Regions from separate parts of the Streptomyces sp. NPDC048636 genome, predicted to be linked through region 1. Evidence: riboswitches for the same ligand, from Rfam matches in the RefSeq annotation. Region 1 holds a riboswitch; each other region holds the start of a gene.

Region 1 (7,207 bases):
TCGTTTCCGAATTCCCACCCCGCGAACCCGGCCTGCTGAATCCGGCCCTGCCCATCCAGCCCTGCCAATACGGCCCTGCCAATCCGGCCCATGAAAAAGGTAAGGCCGGGAAATCGGTCAGGAATCATGTATACGGGAGCCGTGTAAATTCCGCCGGTTCGCCGTGTTGACGGAATGTTTCGAAGTCCTCACCTGAGCCGGACGGCGCCGCCGGTATTCCGAGAGCGCGCTTTCGGTGTGCGCGGTGGCGAGGATCCGGGCGCGGTCGGCGTCGCCGCGCGCGACCGCGTCCACCAGCGCGCCGTGCTCCGCCCAGGACGCCACCGCCCGCACCACCGGGTCGGGATGCCCGCCCACACCTCCCGGCCCGGACCGCTCCGGCCGCCGCTCCGGCTCGTGCGGGGCATCGGACGGGTAGACCCAGGCGATCTTGCGCCGCACCTGGACGAGAAGCCCGGCCAGGCTCGGACTGCCCGACGCCTGCGCCAGGATCTCGTGGAACCAGTCGCCCAGCGGCCGCAGTTCACCCAGGCTCCCCCGGCGGGCCCGCTCCTGTCCGAGCCGGACCAGACCGCGCAACACCTTCAACTGGGCCTCGGTGCGGCGCTGGGCGGCGCGGGCGGCGCCCAGCGGCTCCAGCAGCCCGCGGATGTCGAGGAGGTCGGCCGCCTCCCGCTCGGTGGGCTGGGCGACACATGCGCCCGCATGGCGCCGGGTGATCACGAAGCCCTCGGACTCCAGGGTGCGCAGGGCCTCCCGGATGGGCACCCGTGAGACGCCGTAGCGGCGCGCGAGCAGTTCCTCGGTGAGCCGGCTGCCGGGCGGATAGGCACCGGAGACGATGTGCTCGCGAATGGCCGTGCACACCGCATGCGCCGAAATCCGCCGACCGCCCGTGATCTCGGCGGTATCCCCGTTCACTTCCGGTCCCGCACTGTTGAACCTCCGCCTTAATCCCAGCGAAACGCACCCGATTGCCGGGCGTTCGACAACTCTATTCCAGAACCAGGGAATTTCCGATGGCGGACGGGATTTCATGGATGTTTTTGGTCAGCGGGAGTGGGGCGACATACCGAAGGCCCCGTCCGCTCCGGGCGGACGGGGCCTTCGGTGGTGCCAGATGTACGGAGGTGCCCCTCGGGGGCACGGCCGCGGCGGGGTCAGACGCCGACGCCGTGCGAGCGCAGGTACGCCACGGGGTCGATGTCCGAGCCGTAGTCGGGACTGGTGCGCGCCTCGAAGTGCAGGTGCGGTCCGGTGACGTTGCCGGTGGCGCCCGACAGGCCGATCTGCTGGCCCGGGGTGACCGTCTGGCCGACCGAGACGTTCAGGGAGGACATGTGGCCGTACTGGGTGTACGTGCCGTCCTTCATCTTGATGACGATGTTGTTGCCGTAGGAGCCGCCCCAGCCCGCCTCGACGACCTCACCGGCGCCCACCGCGTGCACCGAGGTGCCCGAGGCCGCGTGGAAGTCGATACCGGTGTGGCTGCCGGAGGACCACAGACCGCTGGACGCCTGGTAGGCGGTGGAGACATAGGAGCCGGAGACCGGCGAGACGAAGGTGTTGAGGCGCTTGCGCTCGGCCTCGCGCGCGGCGCGCTCCTTGGCCGCCCGCTCCGCCTTGGCCTTCTTCGCGGCCGCCTCGGCCTTCCTGGCGGCCTCCTGGCGGGCGATGGTCTCGGCCCGCGCCTTGGCCGCGGCCTCCGCGGCGGCGGTCTCCTGGGACTGCGCCTGGGCCTGGATCTGGTCGGCCAGACCCTCGTCGATCACGATCGCCTGCTGTAGCCCGGTCTGCTCGGGAGCGGGCTCGGCGGCGAGGGCGGGTCCGGCGATACCGGCGACGACGCCCGAGGCGACGGTGGTCGCTCCCACGATGTTCGCGCCGGTGCGGACGGACCGTCGGGGACGGCGGTGTTTCCCGGTGGCACGGGTGAACGCCATGCTGTGGCGCACTCCTTCCTTCCTTCTCGCCTACCGGGTTAGCTGACGGGTTCGGAGCAGGAAGGTCTCCTACGGCCCCCTCGTCCCGGAGGACAAGGCGCCCGATTCACCCCTGGGGACATTGGGTCCCCGGCTCCCCTGGCTCGCGCCGTACGGGGACTCGGCGATGGCTGCCCGTGCCGCGGGTGCGGCGTGTAGATGGCGAACAGCCGCACTGACGCTAATCGGGCCGTCTTTCGATCACCAAACAGATCCGGATTTTTGTTGCTCTCCCCACAAACCAAACAGCCAACCTCCCTATAAAACGGGCATTCGGAAAGACCCTGACATCGCATGCGATGCCAGGGTCCTTCCGCTGATGGCCCGTTGGGGGACCGGGGGTCGCGCCGGGGGTCAGCCCGAGACGACGGTCACCTCACCGATGCCCAGCTCCCGGACCGGCCCCTCGATCTCCGAGGCGTCGCCGACCAGCACCGTGACCAGCCGGTCCGCCGGGAAGGCGCTCACCACCGCGGCGGTGGCCTCCACCGTCCCGGCTTCGGCGAGCCGGGCGTACAACTGCGCCTGGAAGTCGTCCGGAAGGTGCTGCTCGACCTGGTCGGCGAGGGTGCCCGCGACGGCGGCCGCGGTCTCGTACTTCAACGGGGCGACGCCCACCAGGTTCTGCACGGCGACATCGCGCTCGGCGTCCGTCAGCCCCTCCTCCTTCACGGTGCGCAGCACCTTCCAGAGGTCCTCCAGCGCCGGGCCGGTGACCTCGGTGGCCACCGAGCCGCTGATCGCCAGCATCGCGGCGCCCGCGGAAGCGCCGGACGGCGAGGGGGCCGTGGAGCGCAGCACCTGGCAGAAGGAGCGCACCCCGTAGGTGTAGCCCTTCTCCTCGCGCAGCACGCGGTCGAGCCGGGAGGTGAGGGTGCCGCCCAGGCAGTAGGTGCCCAGCACCTGGGCGGGCCAGACGCGGTCGTGGCGGTCGGCGCCGATCCGGCCGATCAGCAGCTGGGTCTGGACCGCGCCGGGCCGGTCGACGATCACCACACGGCCGGTGTCGTCGGCCACGATCGGCGGGGCCGGGCGGGGCGCGGCCGTGCCGCCGGTCCAGGCGCCGAGGGTGTCGGCGAGGGCCTTGTCGAGGTCGACCCCGGCGAGGTCGCCGACCACGACGGCGGTCGCGGTGGACGGGCGGATATGCGCCTCGTAGTAGGCCCGTACGGCCGCCGCGTCGATGCCCTCGACCGTCTTCTCGGTGCCCTGGCGGGGCCGGGACATCCGCGACTCGGCCGGGAACAGCTCCTTGGCCAGGGCCATGGAGGCGCGCCGGGCCGGGTTGGCCAGCTCATGCGGGATCTCGTCCAGCCGGTTGCGCACCAGCCGCTCGACCTCGCTGTCGGGGAAGGCGGGGGCGCGCAGCGCGTCGGCGAGCAGCCCGAGCGCCTTGGGCAGCCGGGAGACCGGGACCTCCAGGGAGACCCGTACGCCCGGGTGGTCGGCGTGGGCGTCCAGCGTGGCGCCGCAGCGCTCGAGCTCGGCGGCGAACTCCTCGGCGTCGTGCTTGTCGGTGCCCTCCGACAGGGCGCGCGCCATGATGGTCGCCACTCCGTCGAGCCCGGCGGGCTCCGCGTCCAGCGGGGCGTCCAGGTTGACCTCGACGGCCACGACCTGCTGGCCGGGGCGGTGGCAGGTCAGGACCGTGAGCCCGTTGGACAGCTCACCGCGCTCGGGGGCCGGGAAGGCCCACGGCTTGGGCGCCCCGCCGCTCGGCCGCGGGTGGAAGTTCATGGTCGCGGTGACGGCGTCGCTCACTGGGCCGCCTCCCCTTCTGCGTCGGTGTCGTCGGCGGCGTCATCGGCGGACTCGGCGCCCTGGACGGGCTCGTAGACCAGCACGGCGCGGTTGTCCGGGCGCAGCCGCGCGGCGGCCACGGCCCGCACCTCCTCGGGGGTGATCTCGAGCACCCGCTCCACGGCGGTCAGCGCCAGCTGCGGATCGCCGAACAGCACGGCGAAGCGGCACAGCTCGTCGGCGCGGCCGCCGACGGTGGCCAGCCGGTCCAGCCATTCGCGCTCGATCTGCGCCTGGGCGCGCTCCATCTCCGCGGGGGTCGGCCCCTCCTCGGCGAAGCGGGCCAGCTCCTCGTCGACCGCGGTCTCGATGGCGGGCACCTCGACACCGCCGGAGGTCTTCACGTCCAGCCAGCCGAGCGAGGGCGCGCCCGACAGCCGCAGCAGCCCGAATCCGGCCGCCACGGCGGTGCGGTCGCGGCGCACCAGACGGTTGTGGATCCGGGAGGACTCGCCGCCGCCGAGGACGGTCAGCGCCAGATCGGCCGCGTCGGCCTCGCGGGTGCCGTCGTGCGGCAGCCGGTAGGCGGCCATCAGCGCGCGGGCGGGGACCTCCTCCTCCACGACCTCGCGCAGCTGCTGGCCGATCACCTCCGGGAGAGCGCCGTCGCGGGGCGGGCGCTTGCCGTCGTGGGAGGGGATGGAGCCGAAGTACTTCTCGATCCACGCGAGGGTCTGCTCGGGGTCGATATCGCCCACGACCGACAGCACCGCGTTGTTCGGCGCGTAGTAGGTGCGGAAGAACGCGCGCGCGTCCTCCAGGGAGGCCGCGTCCAGATCGGCCATCGAGCCGATGGGGGTGTGGTGGTACGGGTGGCCCTCGGGGTAGGCCATGGCGACCAGCTTCTCGAAGGCCGTGCCGTACGGCACGTTGTCGTAGCGCTGGCGGCGCTCGTTCTTGACGACGTCCCGCTGGTTCTCCAGGCTCTCCTCGTCCAGCGCGGTCAGGAGGGACCCCATCCGGTCCGCCTCCAGCCACAGCGCCAGCTCCACCTGGTGGGTGGGCATCGTCTCGAAGTAGTTGGTGCGCTCGAAGCTGGTCGTGCCGTTGAGCGAGCCGCCGGCGCCCTGCACCAGCTCGAAGTGGCCGTTGCCCGTCACCTGGGCCGAGCCCTGGAACATCAGGTGCTCGAAGAGGTGAGCCAGACCGGTGCGCCCCTTGACTTCGTGGCGCGAGCCGACGTCGTACCAGAGGCAGATCGCGGCGACCGGGGTCAGGTGGTCCTCGGAGAGCACCACCCGCAGTCCGTTGGCCAGCCGATGCTCAGTCGCTTTCAGGCCGCCGGAGCCGGCCTGTTGCGTGGCCGTGTGACCCATGGGCATGTACGTCCCTTCGATCGCGTGATGGAGGCGGTGCGAGCCGCGTGATGAGCGCTCCTGTCACTGTATGCAAGCGCATGGACATCTGGCGAAGTTCCGGTCCTGTTCCGCCCCGCGGGGGGTGTCCGCGGACCTCCGCGGCACCCCCGTGACAGGGTCCCGAGGCAGGGGGCGGAACGGGACGCGGCCACGCTTGTCCACGGCCCGTTCCACAGTTGTCGGCGGGGCGGGCCACAATGGACGCCGTCAGATCCCGCCCCGGCAGTTGAAGGAGCCGCACGCGCGATGGCCCGCCGCAGCACGAAGACCCCGCCGCCGGACGACTTCGAGGAGCGCATCCTTGACATCGACGTCGTCGACGAGATGCAGGGCTCCTTCCTCGAGTACGCCTACTCGGTCATCTATTCGCGTGCGCTGCCGGACGCCCGCGACGGGCTCAAGCCCGTGCACCGGCGCATCCTCTACCAGATGAACGAGATGGGGCTGCGCCCCGAGCGCGGCTTCGTGAAGTGCGCCCGCGTCGTCGGCGAGGTGATGGGAAAGCTCCATCCGCACGGCGACTCCTCGATCTACGACGCGCTGGTGCGCATGGCGCAGCCGTTCTCGATGCGGCTGCCGATGGTCGACGGACATGGGAACTTCGGCTCGCTGGGCAATGACGACCCGCCCGCGGCGATGCGGTACACCGAGTGCCGGATGGCCTCGGCCACCTCGCTGATGACCGAGTCCATCGATGAGGACACGGTCGATTTCGCGCCGAACTACGACGGCAGCGAGCAGGAGCCGATCACCCTGCCCGCCGCCTATCCGAACCTGCTGGTGAACGGCACGTCCGGAATCGCGGTCGGCATGGCGACCAATATGGCCCCGCACAATCTGGGCGAGGTCATCGCCGCCGCCCGCCATCTGATCAAGCACCCGGGCGCCGACCTGGACACGCTGATGCGGTTCGTGCCCGGACCCGATCTGCCGACCGGCGGACGGATCGTGGGCCTCGGCGGCGTCCGGGACGCCTATGAGACCGGCCGCGGCACCTTCAAGATCCGCGCCACGGTGGCGGTGGAGGATGTGACGGCCCGCCGCAAGGGCCTGGTCGTCACCGAACTGCCCTTCACCGTGGGCCCCGAGAAGGTCATCTCCAAGATCAAGGACCTGGTCGGCTCGAAGAAGCTCCAGGGCATCGCGGATGTCAAGGACCTCACCGACCGCCAGCACGGTCTGCGTCTGGTGATCGAGGTGAAGAACGGCTTCAACCCCGAGGCCGTGCTGGAGCAGCTCTACAAGCTCACGCCGATGGAGGAGTCCTTCGGCATCAACAACGTGGCGCTGGTGGACGGCCAGCCGCTCACCCTGGGGCTCAAGGAGCTGCTGGAGGTCTATCTCGACCACCGCTTCGAGGTGGTGCGCCGGCGCAGCGAGTTCCGTCGCACCAAGCGGCGCAACCGGCTGCATCTGGTCGAGGGTCTGCTGGTCGCCCTGCTCGATATCGACGAGGTCATCCGGCTGATCCGTTCCAGTGAGAACGCGGCGCAGGCCAAGGAAGCCCTCATGTCGCGGTTTGAACTCTCCGAGGTCCAGACGCAGTACATCCTGGACACCCCGCTTCGTCGGCTGACCAAGTTCGACCGGATTGAGCTGGAGTCGGAGCGCGACCGGCTCAATGCGGAGATCGAGGAGCTGACCCGGATCCTGGACTCGGACGCCGAGCTGCGCAAGCTGGTCTCCGCCGAACTGGCCCAGGTGGCCAAGAAGTTCGGCACCCCCCGGCGGACCATGCTCCTGGAGTCGGCGGGCGCGCCGGTCACCGCGGTGCCGCTGGAGGTGGCGGACGACCCGTGCCGGGTGCTGCTGTCCTCCACCGGTCTGCTGGCCCGCACCGCCAACGGCGAGCCGGTCCCGGTCGAGGGACAGGCCAAGCGCACCAAGCACGATGTGATCGTCTCGGCGGTTCCGGCCACGGCCCGCGCCGATGTGGGCGCGGTGACCTCCACCGGGCGGCTGCTGCGGCTTTCGGTGATCGACCTGCCGATGCTCCCGGAGAAGGCCGGGCCCGCCAACCTGGCGGGCGGGGCACCGATCGCGGAGTTCCTGACACTGGAGGAGGGT
Region 2 (7,207 bases), on a different contig from region 1:
CGCGTAATAGGGGACAGTCGCCACACCGTGGCGAGTGGCCACGTCGGCCAGCCCGCCTTCGAAGGTGGCACGGGAGACGAGGTTGTAGTGGGGCTGGAGGGCGGCGTAGCGGGCCAGCCCCTCCCGGGTGGAGAAGGTCAGGAAGGCGTCGAGCCGTTCGGCGCTGATGTTGGAGGCCCCGATCTCGCGGACCTTGCCCTCCCGGACCAGTGCGTCCAGGGTGGTGGCGATCTCCTCCACCGACACCGACTCGTCGTCATAGTGGGTGTAGTAGAGGTCGATGTAGTCGGTGCGCAGCCGCCGCAGGGAGTCCTCGATGCCGGACCTGATGGCGGCCGGGGAGAGCCCGCGGCGCTCCGGGGAGCCGGCGCCGACCTTGGTGGCGAGGACGATGTCCGAGCGGTTGCCGCGGGAGGCGAACCAGTTGCCCAGGACGGTCTCGGACTCACCGCCCTGATTGCCGGGCGCCCAGGCCGAGTAGACGTCGGCCGTGTCGATGAAGTTGCCGCCCGCGGCGGCGTAGGCGTCGAGCACCGTGAAGGACTCGGTCTCGTCCGCGGTCCAGCCGAAGACGTTCCCGCCGAGGGAGAGGGGGGAGACGGAAAGGTCGCCGATCTTCTGCCTGTTGTCAGCCATGGGTTGCTTCAACGCCCCCGCGGATGACCTTGTTCCGGGGAACGGGCTCCCGCGCCCTCCGCGCCGTCCGCGGCTCCCGCACCGTACGCGGCTCCCGCACTGTCCGCGGCTCCCGCGCCTCCGCGCAGAAAACCGGCGGCCCTGGCGTCAAGGGGGGAGAGAGCGCCAGAGCCGCCGGAGTATCGGGGGTCAGGGAGATCGGGGAGGTATCAGGGGTTCTGGCCGTGCTCGCGCAGCCAGGGCATCGGGTCGATCGGGGAACCGCCGCCGGGACGTACCTCGAGGTGGAGGTGCGGGCCGGTGACATTGCCGGTGGCGCCGACGCGGCCGATCACATCGCCGGTGGTCACCTTGCCCGAGGTGGCCACCATGGACGACAGGTGGCAGTACCAGACCTCGGTGCCGTCATCGAGCTTGAGCACGATGCGGTAGCCGTATGAACCGGCCCAGCCCGCCTGGGTGATGGTGCCGCCGTGCACCGCCTTGACGGGGGTGCCGGTCGGGGCGGCGAAGTCCTGGCCGGTGTGGTCGGCGGACCACATGTCACCGGCCTGGCCGAACCCCGCGGTCAGCGTGTACGAGGCGACGGGGAGGGTGTACGCGGTGGCCAGCTTGGCGCGGCGCTCGGCCTCGGCCTTGCGCTCGGCGGCCTCCTTGGCCTTCCGCTCGGCCGCCTTCTTCGCGGCCGCGGCTTCGGCCTTACGGTCGGCCGCCTCGTCGGCGGCCTTGTTCTCGGCCTTCTGGGCGGCGGCCTTGGCCGCGGCGGTCCGCTCGTCCTCGTCGGCCGCGTTCTGCTGGCTCTCGGCCTGCTGGAGGATCCGGGCGCGCAGCGCCTCACCGGCGTCGGTGGTGCCGCTCGCCTCGTCCTGCGTGGTCAGCCCGGCCCGGGAGAGGGGGGCGGCGTTGGCCGTCGTCGCGGAGCCGCCGTCGGAGACCATCGAGCCGATGCCGGGGAGCTCATCGGCGTCCGGGAGGCGGTCCTTGACCTCGTCGGCGACATGGGAGAGGTCGGGCATCGATATGGGCGCCGCCGGACGGTCCTTGGCGCTCGCCATCCCGCCCGCGCCGACCGCCGCGATGACACCGACGCCGAGGACGGCGCCACTGCGCGCCATGGTCCCGCCGCGCTGCTTGGCCACGCGGTGCCGGCCGCGTACGGAGATGGACTCCTCGGTGGGATTCCATTCCTCCCAGGTCTCGCTGTCGGGCCCGGGGCCCGCCGGACCGTCGGCGGCGTCCGCCGCGTACGCCCCGTGGTCCCCCTCAGCGGCGATGTCAGCGTCGGGCTCGGTGCCGATTCCGCCACCGGCCCGTATGCCTCCACTGGTGGCGTCGAAACCGGGGCCGAAGGCGGTGGCCGTGCCGGGACCGCCGCCCGATGCGCGGTATGGAGCCTCGTCCAGGAGAGACCTGTTGGACGCCACTGGGGCGCACTCCTTTCCTTCCCTCTCGCCTACCGGGTTAGCTGACGGGTTCGGAGCAGGAAGGTCTCCTACGGGTCAGGTTCGACCCGATTCACCCCAAGGTGGTGGTTCCCCGGTTCCCTTGGTGCTGCTGTGGTGCGGTGTTGCTACTGCCGCTGTGCGTGACGGGATTCGGCGACGGCGCACGGTGCCGCCCTTGCGACGGTTGTGACGACCGCGCTGCGTTATCGAACGTTAATAGAGAGCGCTGTGTGATTCCAAGCTGTTCTGAGGAATCAGCGCAGCATTGGCATGAACTTAGCGGCCAAGTACGGACATACAGGGGCGAGTTACCACCACGGGAAAGGGTTGGCAAAACCCTGGAACCGCTGATCGTGCATCAATCGTTATGCGTAGAGGGCATGGTCGGCTACGGACCGTGGCCGGATCCCTTCACGAGTCCCTCACCGTCGCCGTTGCCGTTCCCTTCGGCGTCGCCGTTGCCGTTCCCCCGGCCCGGCCCCGCGGACCGGCGGCGGAGCGCGAGCAGCGCCATATCGTCGGACGTCCCGCCACCCGTATGCAGCTCGACATCGGTCACCAGCGCGTCCAGCAGCTCCCCCGGACCGCCGAAGCAGTGACCGCGCAACCGGTCCTCCGGGTCGTAGAACGCGCCCTCCCGGTCGCGCGCCTCGGTGACCCCGTCGGTGAAGAGCAGCAGGGTGGCGCCCTCGGCGAAGGCCAGCTCCGTCACCCGGTCCGGCCAGCCGCCCAGTTCCCCCATCCCCAACGGCAGCGCCGACGCCTCGGGGTCCACCCGGCGCACCGTGCAGCCGTCCCGGTCCGCCCGGCCGCCCTCGCCGCCCCCCTCCAGCAGCAGCGGCGGCGGATGGCCGCGGTTGATCACCCGCAGGGTCGTATCACCGCGCGGGATCTCGGCCAGTACGGCCGTGGTGAACCCCTCGAACCCCTCGAGGTCGACCCGCCGCGCACCCTCCCGCTGCAACGCCCGCTCCAGCCGCCCCGCCAGCCCCTCCAGCGTCGTCTCCTGCTCCGCCGCCTCCCGGAACGAGCCGATGAGGATCGCCACCGTCTCCACGGCCTGGAGCCCCTTGCCGCGCACATCGCCGACGACCAGGCGTACGCCGTGCGGGGTGTCCTGCACCGCGTACAGGTCACCGCCGATCGCGGCGTACTTCTCCGCCGCCACATAGCGCGCCGCGACATCCAGCCCGGCCAGCCGGGCGGGCGGTACGGGCAGAACGGCCCGCTGGGCCGCCTCGGCCACACCGCGCGCCGAGGCCAGCCGCCGGTCGCTGCGGCGTACCAGCCGGTTGATGAGGAGCGCGAGCAGGGTGACGGTCGCGACGGTGATGATCTCGGACAGGGCCTGACTGGGGTCCTTCACACCGTGGAACTCGGCCAGCGTGACCGCCGCGGCGAGGGCGAAGACCGCCGTGGTGGCGGTCGCCCACAGGTTGAGCAGCGGAGCGGCGACGAGCGGGGCGGCGGCGAGGAAGGGGCCCGCCGTGTAGTTGGCGGGGGAGCTGAGGTCGAAGATGATGCCGCCGACGATCAGGAGTCCGGGGATCCAGCGCGCCAGCCGCCGGCCCGACCCGCCAATGAGCGACTCGTCGGCCGGGCCGCCGCCCGCCGTGGCCCCGGCGGGCGCGCTCGGGGCGCTGGTGTCGACAAGCATATGGAGACGGGTCCGGGGGCGGCTGCGCGTACGGGTCCGGGCACGGCGCGGCCAGCTCGCACCCCGCTCCGTACGGGCGCTCGTACGAGCCCCGTTCCCTCGCACCCGCACCGGTCTCTCCCGCTTTCCCTGGTCCGCAGCCGGAGCGCGCCGGTCCTCGCGGCCGCCGCCCGTCACCCCAGGCTTCCGGCTGACGGGCCACCAGGCGAATCGGTGGCGCCCATGTGGGTGGGGCGGGGTGGCACGGCGGACTACGGGCGCCTGGACGGGCCTCTACGGCGTCCGTGGACGCGGAAGGCGCCGGGGGGCGCCGGGGGCGCGGCGGACGTCAGAGGTCGACGCCGAGCGCCCGCGCGTGGCGGTCCGCCGCCAGCTCGGCGGAGACCTCGTCGAGATAGACCTCGCACACCAGCCGGCCGTCGTGGGTCAGATTGTGCTCCAGCTCCCACAGCACGATCTCGTCCCCACCGGCCAGCAGGAAGGCGTGCTCGTAGAAGCGGCACCAGGTGGTGTCGGGCCCACCGGAGCGGCGGCGCGGCTTGGGGGCCAGCGCGATGTCATGCGCGAACGCGGCCTCCAGCAGACGCTCGGTCTCCTCGCCCGGCCGGTCGGGGTTCTCGGCGCGGCGCAGCACCCGGCGGGCGTGATCGGCCGAATTGTCGGCCACATAGGTGCGGGGCGACTCCACCGGCTCGGTGGCCTGGTGCAGCAACTGCTCCGGCAGCCAGAGCGGTAAGCCGTCCAGCTCCTCCCACCGGGCACCGCCGACCCGCTCGTACACCCGCCGCTCGGCTAACGCGAGGGCGTCCTCGTCGCCATAGAGCTCGTGGTGGCGGCCGTCCTCCGGGCCGGTGCTGTGCTCCAGCTCCCACAGCAGCAGGCTGCTGCCGTCGGGGAGCAGGAAGACATGGCGGTACGTGCTGTAGCCCAGCGCACCGGACGGGTCGTTGCACTGGCGGCAGGACCGCAGCTCGGACTGGTGCATCAGGGCGCCGCGCGCCCGGGTCAGCACCGCTTCACCGATCTCGAACCCGTTCTCCGCGCGGGCGAGCAGCCCGTCCATCAGCTCGGCGGGGGTCCCGCCCCCTCGTGAGTGCCCCATGTCCGTCCTCCCGCCTCCCGGCCTTGATGCGCCGCGCCCCCCGGGCGACTGCTTCGCGCACTTAGCGTAGCGGCGTGAACACGGGCCGCGCTGCGGTTCGGCGAAGCTGCCGATGTGACTGTGCCTCACATAGTTCTGCGCCGACGAACCCGGATGTATCACTCACCCGGTCCGGCCGCCGCGCCGTGGGCCCCGTTGGCCGATCCGTCGGTACGCGGTCCGGTACGCGGTCCGGACGGCGGCGGTGATCCGGACGGACCCCCTCCGGACCGCCTCTTCCAGCCCCCTCAGTTTTGTCGGAAGCGCTCCCGGAAGCGCCAGGCCCCTTACTGCCTCCTTACTGCTCCAAATGCCACTTCTTCCGGTATCGATTGCGGGAATCGCGGAGAACACGCGTCAGAGAAGTCGCGTTCTGCCGGACGGGTGAAGCTGAGTGGTGAACCGAAGCCTTAACTGATGAGCTTCGTTGAGTCAGACGTCCGTGAATTCGCGGCGCAACCCAGACGGAGGAATTAAGTGAACATCGGCAAGAAGGCAATTCTCCTGACCGCTGCTGCTGGTGCCCTGGTCATCGGCGGTGCTGGCAGCGCCCTCGCCCACAACGGCGGCGACGGCTTCGTTGCCCAGCTGAACCACTGCGACACCGCGACCGGCACCATCGCCACGGTCGGTGGGGCCGCCCCGACCGGCGACATCAACGTCGGCGCCGACTGCATCAACTTCACCAACAGCTCCGGCAACGTCTTCCAGAGCAACGAGTGTGACACCGCGACCGGCACCATCGCCCCGGTCGCCGGCCTCGCGCCGGTCGGTGACGTGAACATCGGCAGCAACTGCACCAACATCGCCGTCGACGAGGACTGAGTGCGTCGCTGAGTCGCTTGACCAGCTCACGGTGTTCCCGCATCCAGCCGGAACACCGTGAAACTTCCCCCCGTTGGGACCTGCGGCCCTGGAAGTTCCGCTTCCAGGGCCGTTTCCACGTAAAAGGCTTTCAGCGACCGCCGTCGTTCGTCAGATGCTCGCTGAGATCAGCCAAGAATCCACTTGGAGGTTCTTTATGCACATGCGCAAGAGGACGGCGCTTCTTGTAGCGGCCATGGGTGTGCTGCTCATCGGCGGCGCGGGGGGAGCCGACGCTGCCGACAACAGCGCCGCTCGCCAGGCCGCCCCCAATGGCGGAGGCAGTCAGAAGAACCGCTGCGACACAAGTTCCGTCATCGGCGGAGTCGAACTGGTGACGTCGGACGTCACGACCGAGACCAATTGTGTCAACTACGCCGAGTCCGGCGTCTCCGAGCAGAGCAATCGCTGCCGGACCCATTCCGTCATCGGTCCCGTCACCGTCAACCTGAGCGGTTCCGACGTCACGCAGCGGACCAACTGCGTCAACATCAGCAAGTCGGGCGAGGTGACCAAGCAGTCCAACGACTGCAAGACGACCTCGGTCCTCGGTCCGATCTCGATCGGCACCGGAGAGGTCACCCACGAGACGACCTGCACCAACATCGCCGGGGCCGACCCCACGAACGGCGCGGCGAAGCAGAAGGCGAGCACCGCCAAGACGGCGAGCGGCACCCAGGGCCGTTGACGAGAAGCCGTCGGCTCCCGTTGGACCACGGCTCTTCGGATCGGGCTTCTCGCCCCGCCCTCCCCGTTCGCTCCGTTCGCTCCGCTCGCTCTTCCGGTCATGAACGCGACCTCCGGGATCACCTTTCCCGGGGGTCGCGTTCGCATATTTATCTGATCCCGGCGACGGGAAATGTGAATTTCAACCTGCCGCGCCGACTGAATATACCTTTACTGTGGCGTATGGGTGACGCGCCCGTATACCCCGGATCCTGCTGAGCGCAAACTTCGTTGAGGTGGTGTCTGCGGATCATTCGCGGAGAACCTGATATGGAGGCACCAGCACAATGCAGATCAGCAAGAAGGTAGCTCTCATGGCCGCGGCGGCCGCGGGCACGATGGTCGTCGGTGGCGCAGGTAGCGCGAGTGCGTACGGTCTGTTCCCGCAGAGCGATGGCGTCAGGCAGTCCAACAAGTGCGACCTCAACCTCGGCACCGAGGCCGAGGTGCCCCTGCTCTCGGGCACCGGGGACTTCGACCCCAACCCGGACTGTGTCAACTTCACCACCGGTGACCACGTGTCGCAGAGCAACGAGTGCGAGACCAACACCGGCCTGGGTGCCGAGGCCGCGGTCCTGGCTCCGACCGGCGACGTCGACCTTGGCCCGAACTGCACCAACATCGCGGTCGACCCGCCGGTGGTGCACAAGGACAAGAAGGTGAAGGCCAAGAAGGAGACCAAGGCCACCGCCAAGAAGCATGTGAAGGCCACCGCCAAGAAGCACGCCAAGGTCACGG
Region 3 (7,207 bases), on a different contig from region 1:
TGCGGAGGGGGGGTGTCCATGAGTGGGAGTGTTCTCTATCGATCGGTATCGGACCGGGCGCGAACGGAGCGCGAACGGTGCCGGATCAGCGGGGTGCGTGGGCCGCCTTCGGCGCGTCCGCCGCGTCCACGGCGTCCCAGAGGTTGGTGTACCAGGGGCGGCCGGCCGCCCCCCGGTCGGTGGTGTGCTCGCTGTAGGCGCTGCCGTCCACCACGCTGAAGCCGGTCTCCCCCGGCATCAGGAAGTGCAGCCGCTCCCGGGCCTGCCGCTCGGTGTAGGCGGGGTCCTGGAGCCGGGCCTTCTCCTCGCGCAGCTTCTTCACGTCCTCGCGCGCCTGCTGGGCCGCGCGCCGCTGATCGGCGATCTGCGCCCGCTGGGAGATGTACTGCCGCATCGGATAGGCCAGCGCCACCACCAGTGAGCAGACGACCAGCGCGAGCAGGGCGGCCCGGCCGGTGAGCCGGCCGCGGCGGCGCCGGGCGCGCACCCGGTAGACCCGGGCGGCGGCGTGCTCGCCGAGCGCCTTGAGTCTGGTCGCGGTGGAGAACCGGTCCCGATCCGCCGGCACATCGCCTCCCCGGTGTTGACTTCGCTTGAGTGACGCCGTCCCCGGCCACGGTACGGGACCGCGGCCGGGGACATGCGTCAGACGTGTCTGCTACTCAGGTCGAGCGCGTCCTCGCGTCCTTGATGCGGACGCCCGGCGGCGGTCAGCCCTTGAAGCGCGGGAAGGCGGAGCGGCCCGCGTACACCGCGGCGTCGTCCAGGATCTCCTCGATGCGCAGCAGCTGGTTGTACTTGGCGACGCGCTCGGAGCGGGCCGGGGCGCCGGTCTTGATCTGGCCGCAGTTGGTGGCGACGGCCAGGTCGGCGATGGTGACGTCCTCGGTCTCACCGGAGCGGTGGGACATCATGCACTTGAAGCCGCTGCGCTGGGCCAGCTCGACGGCGTCGAGGGTCTCGGTCAGCGAGCCGATCTGGTTGACCTTGACCAGCAGCGCGTTGGCGGTGTCGCTGTCGATGCCGCGGGCCAGCCGCTCCGGGTTGGTGACGAACAGGTCGTCGCCGACCAGCTGGACCTTGTCACCGAGCTGGTCGGTGATGGTCTTCCAGCCGTCCCAGTCCTCCTCGTTCAGCGGGTCCTCGATGGAGACCAGCGGGTACGCGGCGACCAGGTCGGCGTAGTAGGAGGTCATCTCGGCGGCGCTGCGGGACTTGCCCTCGAACTCGTAGGAGCCGTCCTTGTAGAACTCGGAGGCGGCCACGTCGAGCGCCAGCGCGATGTCCTGGCCCGGCTGGTAGCCGGCCTTCTTGATGGCCTCGACGATCAGGTCCAGGGCCTCGCGGTTGGAGTCGAGGTTCGGCGCGAAGCCGCCCTCGTCACCGAGACCGGTGGACAGACCGCGCTCCTTCAGCACCGACTTCAGGGTGTGGTAGACCTCGGTGCCCCAGCGCAGCGCCTCGGAGAAGGACTCCGCGCCGACCGGCGCGATCATGAACTCCTGGATGTCCACGTTGGAGTCGGCGTGCGAACCGCCGTTGAGGATGTTCATCATCGGGACCGGCAGCAGATGGGCGTTGGGGCCGCCCAGGTACCGGAAGAGCGGGAGGTCGGACGCCTCGGAGGCGGCGTGCGCGACGGCGAGGGAGACGCCGAGGATGGCGTTGGCGCCGAGCGAGGACTTGTCCGGGGTGGCGTCCAGGTCGAACATCGCCTGGTCGATCAGCCGCTGCTCGGTGGCGTCGTAGCCGACGAGCTCCGGGCCGATCTGCTCGATCACGGCGAGGACGGCCTTCTCGACGCCCTTGCCGTTGTAGCGGTTCTTGTCGCCGTCACGGAGCTCGAGGGCCTCGAAGGCGCCAGTGGAGGCACCGGACGGAACGGCGGCACGGCCCGTGCTGCCGTCGTCGAGGCCGACCTCGACCTCGACCGTGGGGTTGCCTCGCGAGTCGAGGATCTCGCGAGCTACGACGACGTCGATGGACGGCACGAGGTTCTCCTTCGTATGTGTCTGCGGTAGCGACACGAGCCTAACCGGACCGGAGGGCCGGACCCCCCGTTCGCCCGTCCCGCGAGACAGGACGTGGCATAAATAGCCAGTTTTGGGTGCGGATATCTACATTTTCCGCGAAGCCCTTGCCGTGAAGCTTCTGCCGTGAGCCCTTTGCCGAGACCCATCGAGCCCCGGCCGGAACGCACCGCGGGGCGGCGCGCCCGGCCGGGGCTCGTGGTCGACGCGTGGCCGACGGTTCCCGGATCCGGCCCGGTCGGCCGGACCGCGGTCAGCTCAGGTGGAGCCGCTGACCCGGGTAGATCAGGTCGGCCTGCTCGACGATGTCCTTGTTCAGCTCGAAGAGCTTCTTCCAGCCGCCCTCGACCTTCTCGGCCTTGGCGATCTCGCCCAGGGTGTCCCCGGCCTTGACCTTGTACTCGCCGTCGCCCTTCTTCACCGGACCGCGGGCCTCGTGGCGCGCGGCGCGGTCGGGCTCGGAACGGGTCTCGGCCTTCGGCTGCGCGGGCTTGGGCGCCGGGGCCTTGGACTCCTGCTGACCGGAGTCGGAGGGGGTGGAGCTCGACGGGGTGCCGCCGGTGGTCAGCCCGGTGCCGCAGACCGGCCAGGCGCCCTTGCCCTGGCCGGCGAGGACCTTCTCGGCGACCTGTATCTGCTGGTCCTTGCTGGCCTTGTCGGCCGTGGGGGCGAACGAGGTGCCGCCGTAGGCGGCCCAGGTGGAGCTCGAGAACTGTAGTCCGCCGTAGTAGCCGTTACCGGTGTTGATCGACCAGTTGCCGCCGGCCTCGCACTCCGCGACCTTGTCCCACTGGGCGGTGGTGGCGGCGGAGGCGGAGGTGGCCCCGATGAGCGGGGCGGCCACGGCGGCGCCCGCGAGACCGGCGAGGGCGGCGATACGGGTGGCCTTGGACGGGCGACGGTGCTTGCCGTTGGACTTGAGCATCGTTGGTTCGTTTCCTCACCGACGCCTACGAGGTGAGCTGTCGGGTTCGGACGTGAGTTGCCCGGCCGGTGCACCACCGATCGACGAATGATCGACGATCGATCACACCCGGCTTCACCCCTAGCCGACGAGCCCGTGTCCACAGGCCGTTCGGCACCTACCTTGGGTCCCCCGCTCCTGCCTTCGGCGCTGACGCGTCGGTTCCCCCCGACCGCCGGCAGGATTCGGCGTGACGATCGACGGTGCCCGCGGTGGCGAGCGGGAAGACCGTAAACACACCCCCCGAGAAGGTTCAAACACCCCATTCGCAGCGAGAGGTGCTGTATTTGATCTCTCCCGGCCCACATCTACGCAGGTGGGGCCGGGTGCGGAGAGATCGGACAGGGGGTGCGCTCCGGGCAATGTGACGAGAGGTATGTCTCACCGTCGCCAGATCGGGCAATTCACCCCGAACTACCGCCCCTTGGCGCTCAGATCCAACCGCTGACCCGGGAGGATCAGATCCGGATTGTCCCCGATGAGGCTTTCGTTGTCTTTGTAGAGGCCGTGCCAGCCGGTCGACAGCTCCTCGCGCTGGGCGATCTCTGAAAGGTTGTCACCGGGGCGCACGAGGTAGCCGTCGTCCGAGGACCCCTCGGCGCGTTCCCCGCTGTCCCGGGAGGCATGCCGCCCGGAGGGCCGCCGGGCCTCCTCGTCGCCGTTCGCCTCGTCCGGGTCCCCGGCGCCGCGGTGGCGGCCGGTGGGCGCGGGGTCGGCGCTCTCGTCCGGGGACTCGCTCTCGTCCGGGGACGCCGAGGCGTCCGGGCGGTCCGGGGAGTCGGAGGACTTCGTGTCCGACGGGGACGGCGACGCGGAGTCCTCGTCGTCCTCCTCGGTGGGCGAGGCGGACGGGGAGGGCGTTGTCCCCTCCTCCTGGTCCGCCTCGGATCCCTCGTCGTCGCCGGGCGCCCACCGCTCATCGCCGGACTCGTCCGAGGAGCCGGAGGAGTCCCCGGAGGAATCCCATGCGTCCCCGCGGTCCTCGGCCGCCGAGCCGCCGCGCTCGCCGCCCTCCCCGCCGTCACCGCGCTGGCCGAGGGACGGCTCCCGGGTGATCCCGGGGTCCACCTCGGGGGCGTCGCCGCCGTCGGTCAGCCCCGCGTTCACCGCACAGCTGGGCCAGGCGTCCGGGCCGCGCTCGTCCAGGATCGACTGGGCCACGGATATCTGCTGGGAGCGGCTTGCCAGATCGGGACGCGGGGCGTAGGCGGTGCCGCCGTGCTCCGTCCACATGGACAGGGTGAGCTGGAGGCCGCCGTAGAAGCCGTTGCCCTCGTTGGCACTCCACATCCCGCCGCTCTCACACTCGGCGACCTGGTCCCAGGTGGCGGTGGAGGCGGCCTGGGCCCCGCTGGCCCCGAAGAGGGGGATGGCGAGCCCGGCACCCGTGATGCCCGCCGCGACGACGATGGCCGGAGCCTGGCGGGGGCGGCGGTGCCGACCGTTCCCGGAACGCATGTGGTGGCCTCTCGTGTGGCGGTGGAGTTGTCGGTTGAACATAGCGACGGCACTCGATCATCACAAGCCGGTGTATCCCAGGTCACGCCCCGGTCACGCCGCTGATCATTCGTCACTTATGTCATCCGCCAAGGAGCTTCGGCGCCTCAGCCACCCCGGGAATTCCATGTCACGGGGAGGGTGCGCAGTCCGCGCATGATCAGCCCACCGCGCCAGCGCAGATCATCCGAATCCACCGCAAGCCGGATATCGGGCAGTCGGCGCAGCAGAGTGGCGAGGGCGGTCTGCGCCTCCAGCCGGGCGAGCGGGGCGCCCAGACAGTAGTGGATGCCGTGGCCGTAGCCCAGATGCTGGTTGTCGGTGCGCGTGAGGTCCAGCACATCGGGCTCGGGGAACCGCTCGGGGTCGCGGTCCGCGGCGGCGAGCACCACCAGCACCGGTTCGCCCGCGGCGATGCGCTCATCGCCGATGGTCAGCGGCTCGGTGGCGAACCGCCAGGTGGCGATCTCCACCGGGCCGTCATAGCGCAGCAGTTCCTCGACGCCCGCGGCGAGCAGCCGCTCGTCCCCCTCTTCCAGGGCCTGCTGGAGCCGGGCGCGCTGAACCGGGTGGCGCAGCAGCGCGTACATCCCGTTGCCGATCAGATTGACCGTGGTCTCGAACCCGGCGAACAAGAGGATGAAGGCCATCGCCGCGGCCTCGTTCTCGGTGAGGTGCTCCCCGTGGTCGCTGGCCCGGATCAGCCCGGAGATGAGGTCCTCGTCCTCTCCCTCCGCGCCGAGCGTCTCCCGTTTGCGGTGGATCAGCTCGGCGAGATAGGCGCGGATGTGCTTCACGGCGCGGGCGACTCCGCCGCGTGGACCGCCGCCGTGCCGGATCATGGAACCCGCCCAGTCCCGGAAGTCGTCCTGGTCCTCGCGGGGCACCCCGAGCAGATCGCAGATCGCGTAGATGGGGAGGGGGAAGGCGAACTCATGGATCAGATCGGCTTCTCCCCTTTCCCCGAAGTCGTCGATCAGCCGATCGGTCAACTCCCTGACCCGCGGGGCGAACGCGGCGACCCTGCGCGGGGTGAACGCCTTGGACACCAGCCGCCGCAGCCGGGTGTGGTCCGGCGGATCGATGTTGAGCAGATGTGTCATCAGATCGGCACGTTGCTCACCGGGGATGCCCACCTTGCCCCGGGCATGGGCCGATTCGCTATGGGTTCGCGGGTTCTTGGACAGCCGGGGATCGGCCAATGCCTGCCGGGCGTCGGCGTAGCGGGTCACCAGCCATGCCTCCACTCCGCTGGGGAGCGTGGTCCTGCGGACCGGGGCATGTTCGCGGAGCCACGCGTACGCGGGGTAGGGATCGGCGGCGAACTCCCAGGTGAAGAGGGTGGGAGTGGGAATGTCACGGGGCTGCTCGGGCACCCCCCGACGATACCGGCCGCCTCGCCACCGCCCCCATACAGCTCTTATCGGCTGTACCGGGTAAATGCGGAACAATAAGAATCAAGGGGATAGTTGACTAGGGAATTACCCTAGGACATCTCCACAATCCCTCCACGAGTCGCCCGCAACCCGCGCTGATTGCCCAGATATGCGGCGGCTCCGGAGGGCACCCTTAGGATCATGCCCCGAACGTCGCATGACATGCCGTTACACCCGCTGACGTCGGTCAACGCGCGTAAAAAGCGCCATGGCTGAAATGACGTCAGGATGTCGAATGGGACTCAGGCACATGCACGGGGCCACCCCACGCTGGTGATACGATCACCGCGCTTGCCAGGCGAGCCAAGGGCGCGTAAGACACACGGCGATCCGGTAAATCAGCCGGGAGGGTCCACTCTGAGGGAGCATTATGCCGCCAGTCGGGCATACGGAGCCGTTTAGGCGCACTGTCGTCTACGCGCCGCCGTCGGCAAGACGAGTGCGATGTCCCCGGACCATCCGGGCAGCATCCGGGCACTGAATCACGCCGCGCGGGCAGCGAGTTCACCGCCTCCCCGCGCCCCTCCAAGAACAACCAGACGCGCAACACTTCCCTTTCAGTCCCTGGCGGTCTAGTCGTTAAAGAGAGTCTCATGACGCAATACATACAGGATCCAGCAATCTGGGCCCTGATCGCAGGCACGCCTCTCGCTGCAACTGCCATATTCCGCGGGCGAAAGGCGCAAGCGAAACTGCGCGCCGAGAAGGCGGAAGCCGAAAACCGCTACACGGATCTCGAGAACCAGTACTCCGCGGCGGTCCAGGAAGCCCAGGTACGCGCCGAAGAGGCCACCAAGAGCGCACTGAAGTCGGCGATGCGCACGCTCCAGGGCCTCGCCAACGAGCAGCAGCTGGCCATCTCCAAACTCCAGGACAGATACGGCGAGCACCATATTCTCCAGGATCTGCTGGAGATCGACCATATGAACTCGCAGTTCGGTCGGCGTGCCCAGTCCATCGCCGTGCTCTGTGATGGGTGGCTCGGCCGTCAGCGGGCCGTCGCCTCGGTCTACGACGTGGTGCGCAGCGCGAAGGGGCGCATCCGCCACTACACCCGCGTCGAAATCCGTTCGCAGAGCAATTTCGCGCTCACCAGCCGGGCCGTCGAACCCGTCGCGCTGGCGCTCGCCGAACTGCTGGACAACGCCACGAGTTACTCGGCGCCGGATTCTCCGATCGATATCACCATCCGCACCGTTCCCAAGGGCGTCTGCATCATCATCGATGACGCCGGTGTCGGTATGAACGAAGAGGAGAAGAACCGGGCCGATCAGCTGCTG
Region 4 (7,207 bases), on a different contig from region 1:
GCTCGGCGAGCGAGGCCCGCTGGAGGTACTGGTCGGGGGAGGAGGACAGGGCGAGCTGGAGGGTGGGGGCGATGGTCCCGGCACGGTACTGGGCGGTGGCGTACGCGCCCAGGGCGTTGCGCGCGGTGTTCAGCCGGGCGGTTCTGCGGGCGGCCTCGTCCTGGAGGTCGCCCAGCACGCGCCGGGCCCGGTCGGCCTTCTCCCGGGCGCCGTTGTACTTCTCGGCGGCCTCCTCGGCCTCCAGCCGGTACTGGTCGACCCTGGCCTTCACCTGAGCGGTGGTGAGGTGGGGATCGGCGTGCCCGGTGCCCTCGAGGGCGGTCGCGGAGGCGGCGCCGGTGAGGGCGAGGAGCGCGGCCGTCCGGGCGGTGCTGCTGACGAGCGAGCGCTTGGGCCCGCTGCGCGACTTCCTGTGCGACGCCACGGCGGCGGTACACCTTCCTCGCTGAGCTGATGGTTCGGGGACTGACGGTTCGGGACTGGTCGTTCGGGGACTGGCTGATGGTTCGGGGGCTGGTCGTTCGGGCAGATGGCGGCCCACCCATGAGGCGGGGACCCTCGCTGACGGGGGGCGGACCGCCATCTGGAGGGGAAGCTAGGCCGGGGAACGGGGGCGGTGCCGGGTGATGCGCGGGAATGGACGGATTTCATCGTTCCTGTGCCGCTGACTGATCACGGTGCGCGCGGGGTGAGTGGCACTGCGTGGTGGCCTTGACCGAAGCCGTGATCAGGGCCCACCCGAGTGAAAGGCGGTGCTATGCGCGGCGCTAATGTCCGTGCGTATGGACGTACTCATCAACGCCTTTGTCGGTCTGCACATCGTCGGTATCGCCGCGCTGCTGGGCGGTTTTCTCTCCCAGATGAAGCAGATGAGTGCGGGCGCCGCGCGGATGACCCCCGGAATGCTGCACGGGGCCCTGACCATGCTGGTGACCGGTGTGGCGCTGGTCGGGCTGAACCAGGCCGACGGCGGTGCCGTGAACAACATCAAGATCGGGATCAAGCTGGCGCTGTTGATCGTGATCCTGTGTCTGGTCTATGTGAAACGGGACGAGGAGAAGGTGGAGTCGGCCGCGTTCGGCGCGGTGGGTGCACTCACCACGGTGAACATCTTCATCGCCGTGCTGTGGACCTGATCCTTTCCCTGCACCGTGCCCCCTGTTCGATAACGGCTTGATACGCACATCAATTCGCGGGCAACCGTTTGCACTCGCGAGCTGTCTTAAGAGCACAAGACGGCCGGAGGGAGCGGGCAATGGGGGTTGTGGAGGCCAACAGAGGTCTCAAGGAGAACAAGGGCCCTGGGTTTTTCAGGGGGTTGGGGTCCAGGCGGATCCGGCGTGCGGGAGTCACGCTGGGCCTCGCGGGCATGGTGATGCCGCTCGCGGTCGCCCTCGCCACTCCGGCCCAGGCCGCTTCGTCGTGTACGACGGACACCGGGCCGTACCAGAAGAAGGTCGAGAAGTACCTCGGCCGCCCGGTGGACGGGCGGCAGTCGCGCACCGACTGTCTGGCGATCCAGAAGTTCCAGATCAACCACGGCATCAGCCCGACCATCGGCTACGCCGGGCCCGTCACCTGGGGTGTGATGAGCCTGAAGAACGCGCAGAAGGCGGCGGGCCACAACCCCAACGCGGCGGGCAAGTGCCCCACCAACAAGGGCCGGATCGCCTGTGTCGACCTCACCCGCCAGCTGAGCTGGGTGCAGGACGGCTCCCGGCTGGTCTACGGACCGGTGCCGGTGCGCACCGGGCGTAACGGCTACGAGACCAGGACCGGTCTGAAGAAGATCTACTGGCGGAACATCGACCACTGGTCGACGATCTACAACGTGGCCATGCCGTACAGCCAGTTCTTCGACGGCGGTCAGGCGTTCCACTCGATCGCGGGCAGTGTGTGGTCCCCGCCCGGCTCCCACGGCTGCGTCAACATGAACAAGTCCGACGCGAAGAAGTACTGGAGCCTGCTGAAGAACGGCGACGACGTCTACGTCTACGGCCGCAAGCCCGGCACGTAAACCGTCACCCCCCCACCGCGCCCCCGCCCCGGCTCCGGCCGGGGCGGGGGCGCGGTCTTCTGCGACGGCCTCGGGTACCGCTGTCACCGGTCGCGGTCCGGCACGGCGACACGGGGTCGGCCGGGGGCCGTTGGCGGCCCCCGGCCTCGCGTCGGCGGCGCCCCGCCTGATCCGGCTTCGCCGGGTCAGGCGGGGCGGACGCTGCCATAGACCGGCATCTCGGTGATCGGCGCCTTCTTCACCGCGTCACCCGGCTTCGGCGCGTGGATCATCATCCCGTCGCCGATGTAGAGCCCGACATGGCTGATGTCGTCGTAGAAGAAGACCAGATCGCCCGGTTCGAGATCGGAGGTCGATACCCGCGTCCCGACCTTCACCTGGTCCCAGGTGGTGCGCGGCAGGGAGACCCCGGCGGACTTCCAGGCGGCCTGGGTGAGTCCCGAGCAGTCGAAGGAGTTGGGGCCGGTGGCACCCCAGACGTACGGCTTGCCGACCTGGGCCTGCGCGAAGGCGATGGCCTTCGCCGCCTTGGTGCTGTTGGAGGGCGCGGGGCTGGACGGGGTGGACGAGCCGGAGCCGTCGTTCCCGTCCTGCTGCCGCTGACGCTCGGCCTCCGCCTTGCGCTGCTTCTCGGCCAGCTCGGCGGCCTTGCGCCGGGCCTCCTCCTGCTTCTTCTTCTCGAGCGCCGCGAGACGTGCCTTCTCCTTGGCGGTCAGATTCGACAGCAGCCGCCGGGCCTCGGAGAGCTTGCTCTGGACGGACTTCTTCTTCGCCTTGAGGGTCTGCTGCGAGGAGGTCAGCGAGGCGAGGCTCTTGGTGGCGGAGCCGCGCTCCCTGGCCGCCTCCGTCCGCTGCGTCCGGAACTCCTCGACGGCCTTCTTCTGGTGGCCGGAGAGCCGGTCCATCAGGTGTGACTGGTCGAAGACGTCCTGCGGATCGGAGGAGAAGAGCATGGCGGCGGTGCTGCTGGCCATACCGCCGCTGCGGTACTGGGCGGCGGCCAGGGAGCCGAGGGTCCGCCGGGCCTCATTGAGCTTCTCGGTGCGCTTGGCGACCGTGTCCAGCAGCTTGTCGACCTTGGCGCGCTGGGTCTCGGTCCGCTCCTTGGCGGCGTTGTAGCCCTGGGTGGCGCTCTCCGCCTGGTGGTACAGGCTGTCGACCTTCTTCTTGACCTCTTCGATCGACTGGGTGGCGGGCTTGGGATCGCCCGGCGCGGCGTTCGCCGTCTGGGAGAGCAGGGTGGCCGAGGCCAGGGCGGCCGTGGTGAGCCCGACGGCGGTCCGCCGGCTCTGACCGGCGGCCGGTATCCGGGCCCGCGGTTTGCGGTGCGACGCCAAGGGAGGCGACTCCTTCCGTGGACCGCCTACCGGGTTAGCTGTCGGGTTCGGGCGGACGGAAGGCTGCCCTACGGCCCGTCCGGGCGGCACACGAGGTGCCGTCTCCCGGGCCGATTCACCCCGGTGGAACGTGTGGGTCCCCGGCTCCGGCTGCCGTGGGGCGGGACCGGACTCGGCGGCGGCCGCCCGTGCCGACGCTGTTCGCCGACGGGTGTCCGGACTGCCTGACGCAGGACGGTAGCCAACTCGTGGGGCTCCTGTGAAGGCTGGTGGGTGATTTGCCCGAAACCGTTTCGTGATGTTCGTACGTGGGCTGTCAGTGGCGCGGCCTAGACTCGGTCAGCGATGAGCAGCCTCTTTGACGACAGCTTCCTGGCGGACCTCGGGCCCTCGGGCGAGGAGCACCCGCCGCCCGAGGACCACGAGGGCCATGAGGTCCCCGAGCACCATGGCTCCGGCGGTGGCGAGGACGTACCGCACCACCTCTTCAGCGGTGCGCACGACGAGCCGGTGCCGAGCGTGCCCCGGGAGGCGTATTACCGGGACGGCGCGGCGCGGCCCCCCGTGGATCCGGCCGCCCTGCTCGAGGGGCTGAACGAGCAGCAGAGGGCCGCGGTCGAGCACACCGGCACCCCCCTGCTGATCGTCGCGGGCGCCGGTTCCGGCAAGACCCGGGTGCTCACCCACCGCATCGCGTATCTGCTCGGCGCGCGCGGAGTGCACCCCGGCCAGATCCTCGCCATCACCTTCACCAACAAGGCGGCGGGCGAGATGAAGGAGCGGGTGGAGGAGCTGGTGGGCCCGCGGGCCCATGCCATGTGGGTCTCCACCTTCCACAGCGCCTGTGTCCGGATCCTGCGCCGCGAGTCCAAGAAGCTGGGCTTCACCTCATCGTTCTCGATCTATGACGCGGCCGACTCCAAGCGGCTGATGGCGCTGGTCTGCCGTGATCTCGACCTGGACCCCAAGCGGTTCCCGCCCAAGTCGTTCAGCGCCAAGGTCTCCAACCTGAAGAACGAGCTGATCGACGAGGAGACCTTCGCCGGGCAGGCGTCGGACGGCTTGGAGAAGACCCTCGCCGAGGCGTACGCGATGTACCAGTCGAGGCTGCGCGAGGCCAACGCGCTGGACTTCGACGACATCATCATGACCACGGTCAATCTGCTCCAGGCGTTCCCCGATGTCGCCGAGCACTACCGCCGCCGGTTCCGCCATGTGCTGGTCGACGAGTACCAGGACACCAACCACGCGCAGTACACCCTGGTGCGCGAGCTGGTGGGCACGGACACCGAGGAGACCGCGGCCGGTGAGCTGTGTGTGGTGGGCGACGCCGACCAGTCCATCTACGCCTTCCGCGGCGCCACCATCCGTAACATCCTCCAGTTCGAGGAGGACTACCCGCAGGCGCGGACCATCCTGCTCGAGCAGAACTACCGCTCCACACAGACCATCCTCAGCGCGGCCAACGCGGTGATCGAGCGCAATGAGAACCGCCGCCCGAAGAACCTGTGGACCGAGGCCGGGGCCGGGGCGACCATCACCGGCTATGTCGCCGACACCGAGCACGACGAGGCCCAGTTCGTCGCCGACGAGATCGACCGGCTGACGGACGCGGGCGACGCCAAGGCCGGTGATGTCGCCGTCTTCTACCGCACCAACGCCCAGTCCCGTGTCTTCGAGGAAGTCTTCATCCGGGTCGGGCTGCCCTACAAGGTCGTCGGCGGAGTGCGCTTCTACGAGCGCAAGGAGGTCCGGGACGTCCTCGCCTATCTGCGGGTGCTGGCCAACCCCGAGGACACCGTCCCGCTGCGCCGCATCCTGAACGTGCCCAAGCGCGGTATCGGCGATCGCGCCGAAGCGATGATCGACGCGCTGGCGCTCCGCGAGAAGATCACCTTCCCGCAGGCGCTGCGCCGGGTCGACGAGGCGTACGGCATGGCGGCCCGCTCGGCGAACGCGGTGAAGCGGTTCAACACGCTGATGGAGGAGTTGCGGACGATCGTGGAGTCGGGCGCGGGCCCGGCCACGGTGCTGGAGGCGGTGCTCGAGCGCACCGGCTATCTCGCCGAGCTCCAGGCGTCCACGGACCCGCAGGACGAGACCCGGATCGAGAACCTCCAGGAGCTGGCCGCCGTGGCCCTGGAGTTCGAGCAGGACCGGGGCGAGGAGAATCCCGGCACACTCGCGGACTTCCTGGAGCAGGTCGCGCTGGTCGCCGACTCCGACCAGATCCCGGACGAGGATGAGGACGGCAGCGGGGTCATCACGCTGATGACGCTGCACACGGCCAAGGGGCTCGAGTTCCCGGTCGTCTTCCTCAGCGGTCTGGAGGACGGCGTCTTCCCGCATATGCGGGCGCTCGGCCAGACCAAGGAGCTGGAGGAGGAGCGGCGGCTCGCCTATGTGGGGATCACACGGGCGCGTGAGCGGCTGTATCTGACGCGCTCCACGATGCGGAGCGCATGGGGACAGCCCGCGTACAACCCGCCGTCCCGCTTCCTGGAGGAGATCCCGGACCAGTATGTGCGGTGGCGCCGGACCGGTCCGGCCACCCCGTCGGCGTCCATGGGCGCCATCGCGGGCGGCGGCGGGTTCTCCGGGCTCTCCGGTGGCGGATCGTCGCGGTCGCGGGCGGGGGCGAGCGGTTTCGCCACCCGGCGGGCGAAGGAACGGCCCGCGGTTTCGCTGGCCGTGGGCGACCGGGTCACCCATGACACCTTCGGGCTCGGCACCGTTGTGGCGGTGAAGGGCAGCGGGGACAACGCGGAGGCCACGATCGACTTCGGTGACGAGAAGCCGAAGCGGCTGCTGCTGCGGTACGCGCCGGTCGAGAAGTTGTGAAGGGGCCGGGTCCGGGCTCGAGTACGAGTCCGGACCCGGTTCCGGATCTGCGACCGGCTCCGGTTCCGGTTACGACGGGTCGAGGCCGTGGCCGCGCAGCCAGGGCAGCGGGTCGATGGCCTCCCCGCCCCCGGGGTGCACCTCGAAGTGCAGATGCGGGCCGGTGGAGTTGCCCGAGTTCCCGGAGAAGGCGATGGTGTCGCCCGCCTTGACGGACCCGGAGCGGACCTTGGCGCTGCTGAGGTGGCAGTACCAGGTCTCCGTACCGTCCGGACCGGTCACTATGACCATGTTTCCGTAGGCGTCGTTCCACTGGGTGCGCACGGTGCCGTCGGTCGCGGCCATGACGGGGGTGCCGTAGCTGACCGGGAAGTCGATACCGGTGTGCACGGACATCCAGTTGATACCCGCCTGACCGAAGGTGGCGCTCAGACCGTGTTGGGTGACGGGGAGCGCGAACTTGGGGCGCAGCGCCTCCTTGCGCGCGGCCTCCTGGGCCTTGCGCTTCTTCTCGGCGGCCTGGCGCTCCTTGAGGTCGATGCGCTCCTGGGTGCGGCTGGCGCGGTCGCGGAAGTCGTCGGCGCCCTCGCGGACTTCGGCGAGCTGGGTGTCCAGCTTGCTGTTGACGGCGGCGGCCTTGACGGGCGGCGCGGCGTCGGGGGCGGCCTGGGTGGTCGCACCGTCACTCTTGTCGTTGCTCATCCCGACGGAGGCGGCGGCCACCGCGCTGACGCCGAGGGCGCAGACGGACGGGACGGCGACGGTGAGGAGCGCGGAGCGCTTGGGGCGGGAGGAGACGGTCCGGCGGCGGGCCCTTCCGTTGCCGCTGCCGTTCCCACGGCGGGCGGACGGAGCGGGCGGCGACGGCGGGGACAGGAGCGACGCGTCGGCATCGGGCGCGGGCTCATGTTCGGCCGCCGCCCCGGGTTCCGGTTCCGCCTCGGGGGCCTCGGGGGCATCGGGGTGGATGTCGTGCGGCGTCTCGCCGACGGTGGCGAAGGCGGTGGTGTCC

What was found. A riboswitch is a leader RNA that binds a small molecule or an ion and turns the genes downstream of it on or off. The one in region 1 is predicted to bind cyclic di-AMP.
Positions count from the first base shown of each region.
Region 2: linked by a shared signal. The riboswitch ahead of AB0C66_RS20190 (M23 family metallopeptidase) and the one ahead of AB0C66_RS32510 (M23 family metallopeptidase) in region 1 are both predicted to bind cyclic di-AMP.
Region 3: linked by a shared signal. The riboswitch ahead of AB0C66_RS34145 (transglycosylase family protein) and the one ahead of AB0C66_RS32510 (M23 family metallopeptidase) in region 1 are both predicted to bind cyclic di-AMP.
Region 4: linked by a shared signal. The riboswitch ahead of AB0C66_RS11230 (NlpC/P60 family protein) and the one ahead of AB0C66_RS32510 (M23 family metallopeptidase) in region 1 are both predicted to bind cyclic di-AMP.

Region 1 is NZ_JBEZHR010000018.1:99,662-106,868, reverse strand. It holds gene AB0C66_RS32515 (GntR family transcriptional regulator) at 118-921, opposite strand; gene AB0C66_RS32510 (M23 family metallopeptidase) at 1,161-1,943, opposite strand; cyclic di-AMP (ydaO/yuaA leader) riboswitch at 1,956-2,119, opposite strand; gene AB0C66_RS32505 (pitrilysin family protein) at 2,337-3,743, opposite strand; gene AB0C66_RS32500 (pitrilysin family protein) at 3,740-5,104, opposite strand; gene AB0C66_RS32495 (DNA topoisomerase IV subunit A) at 5,387-7,207, shown strand, end outside.
Region 2 is NZ_JBEZHR010000007.1:29,573-36,779, forward strand. It holds gene AB0C66_RS20185 (aldo/keto reductase) at 1-636, opposite strand, end outside; gene AB0C66_RS20190 (M23 family metallopeptidase) at 846-2,060, opposite strand; cyclic di-AMP (ydaO/yuaA leader) riboswitch at 2,072-2,247, opposite strand; gene AB0C66_RS20195 (PP2C family protein-serine/threonine phosphatase) at 2,470-3,738, opposite strand; gene AB0C66_RS20200 (DUF6227 family protein) at 4,067-4,840, opposite strand; gene AB0C66_RS20205 (hypothetical protein) at 5,357-5,704, shown strand; gene AB0C66_RS20210 (hypothetical protein) at 5,907-6,431, shown strand; gene AB0C66_RS20215 (hypothetical protein) at 6,757-7,207, shown strand, end outside.
Region 3 is NZ_JBEZHR010000021.1:87,522-94,728, forward strand. It holds gene AB0C66_RS34130 (DUF501 domain-containing protein) at 1-20, opposite strand, end outside; gene AB0C66_RS34135 (septum formation initiator family protein) at 86-568, opposite strand; gene eno (phosphopyruvate hydratase) at 711-1,991, opposite strand; gene AB0C66_RS34145 (transglycosylase family protein) at 2,284-2,955, opposite strand; cyclic di-AMP (ydaO/yuaA leader) riboswitch at 2,963-3,154, opposite strand; gene AB0C66_RS34150 (transglycosylase family protein) at 3,409-4,452, opposite strand; gene AB0C66_RS34155 (cytochrome P450) at 4,599-5,867, opposite strand; gene AB0C66_RS34160 (ATP-binding protein) at 6,521-7,207, shown strand, end outside.
Region 4 is NZ_JBEZHR010000003.1:142,030-149,236, reverse strand. It holds gene AB0C66_RS11245 (C40 family peptidase) at 1-424, opposite strand, end outside; gene AB0C66_RS11240 (hypothetical protein) at 783-1,136, shown strand; gene AB0C66_RS11235 (L,D-transpeptidase) at 1,370-2,017, shown strand; gene AB0C66_RS11230 (NlpC/P60 family protein) at 2,203-3,354, opposite strand; cyclic di-AMP (ydaO/yuaA leader) riboswitch at 3,362-3,527, opposite strand; gene pcrA (DNA helicase PcrA) at 3,700-6,195, shown strand; gene AB0C66_RS11220 (M23 family metallopeptidase) at 6,265-7,207, opposite strand, start outside.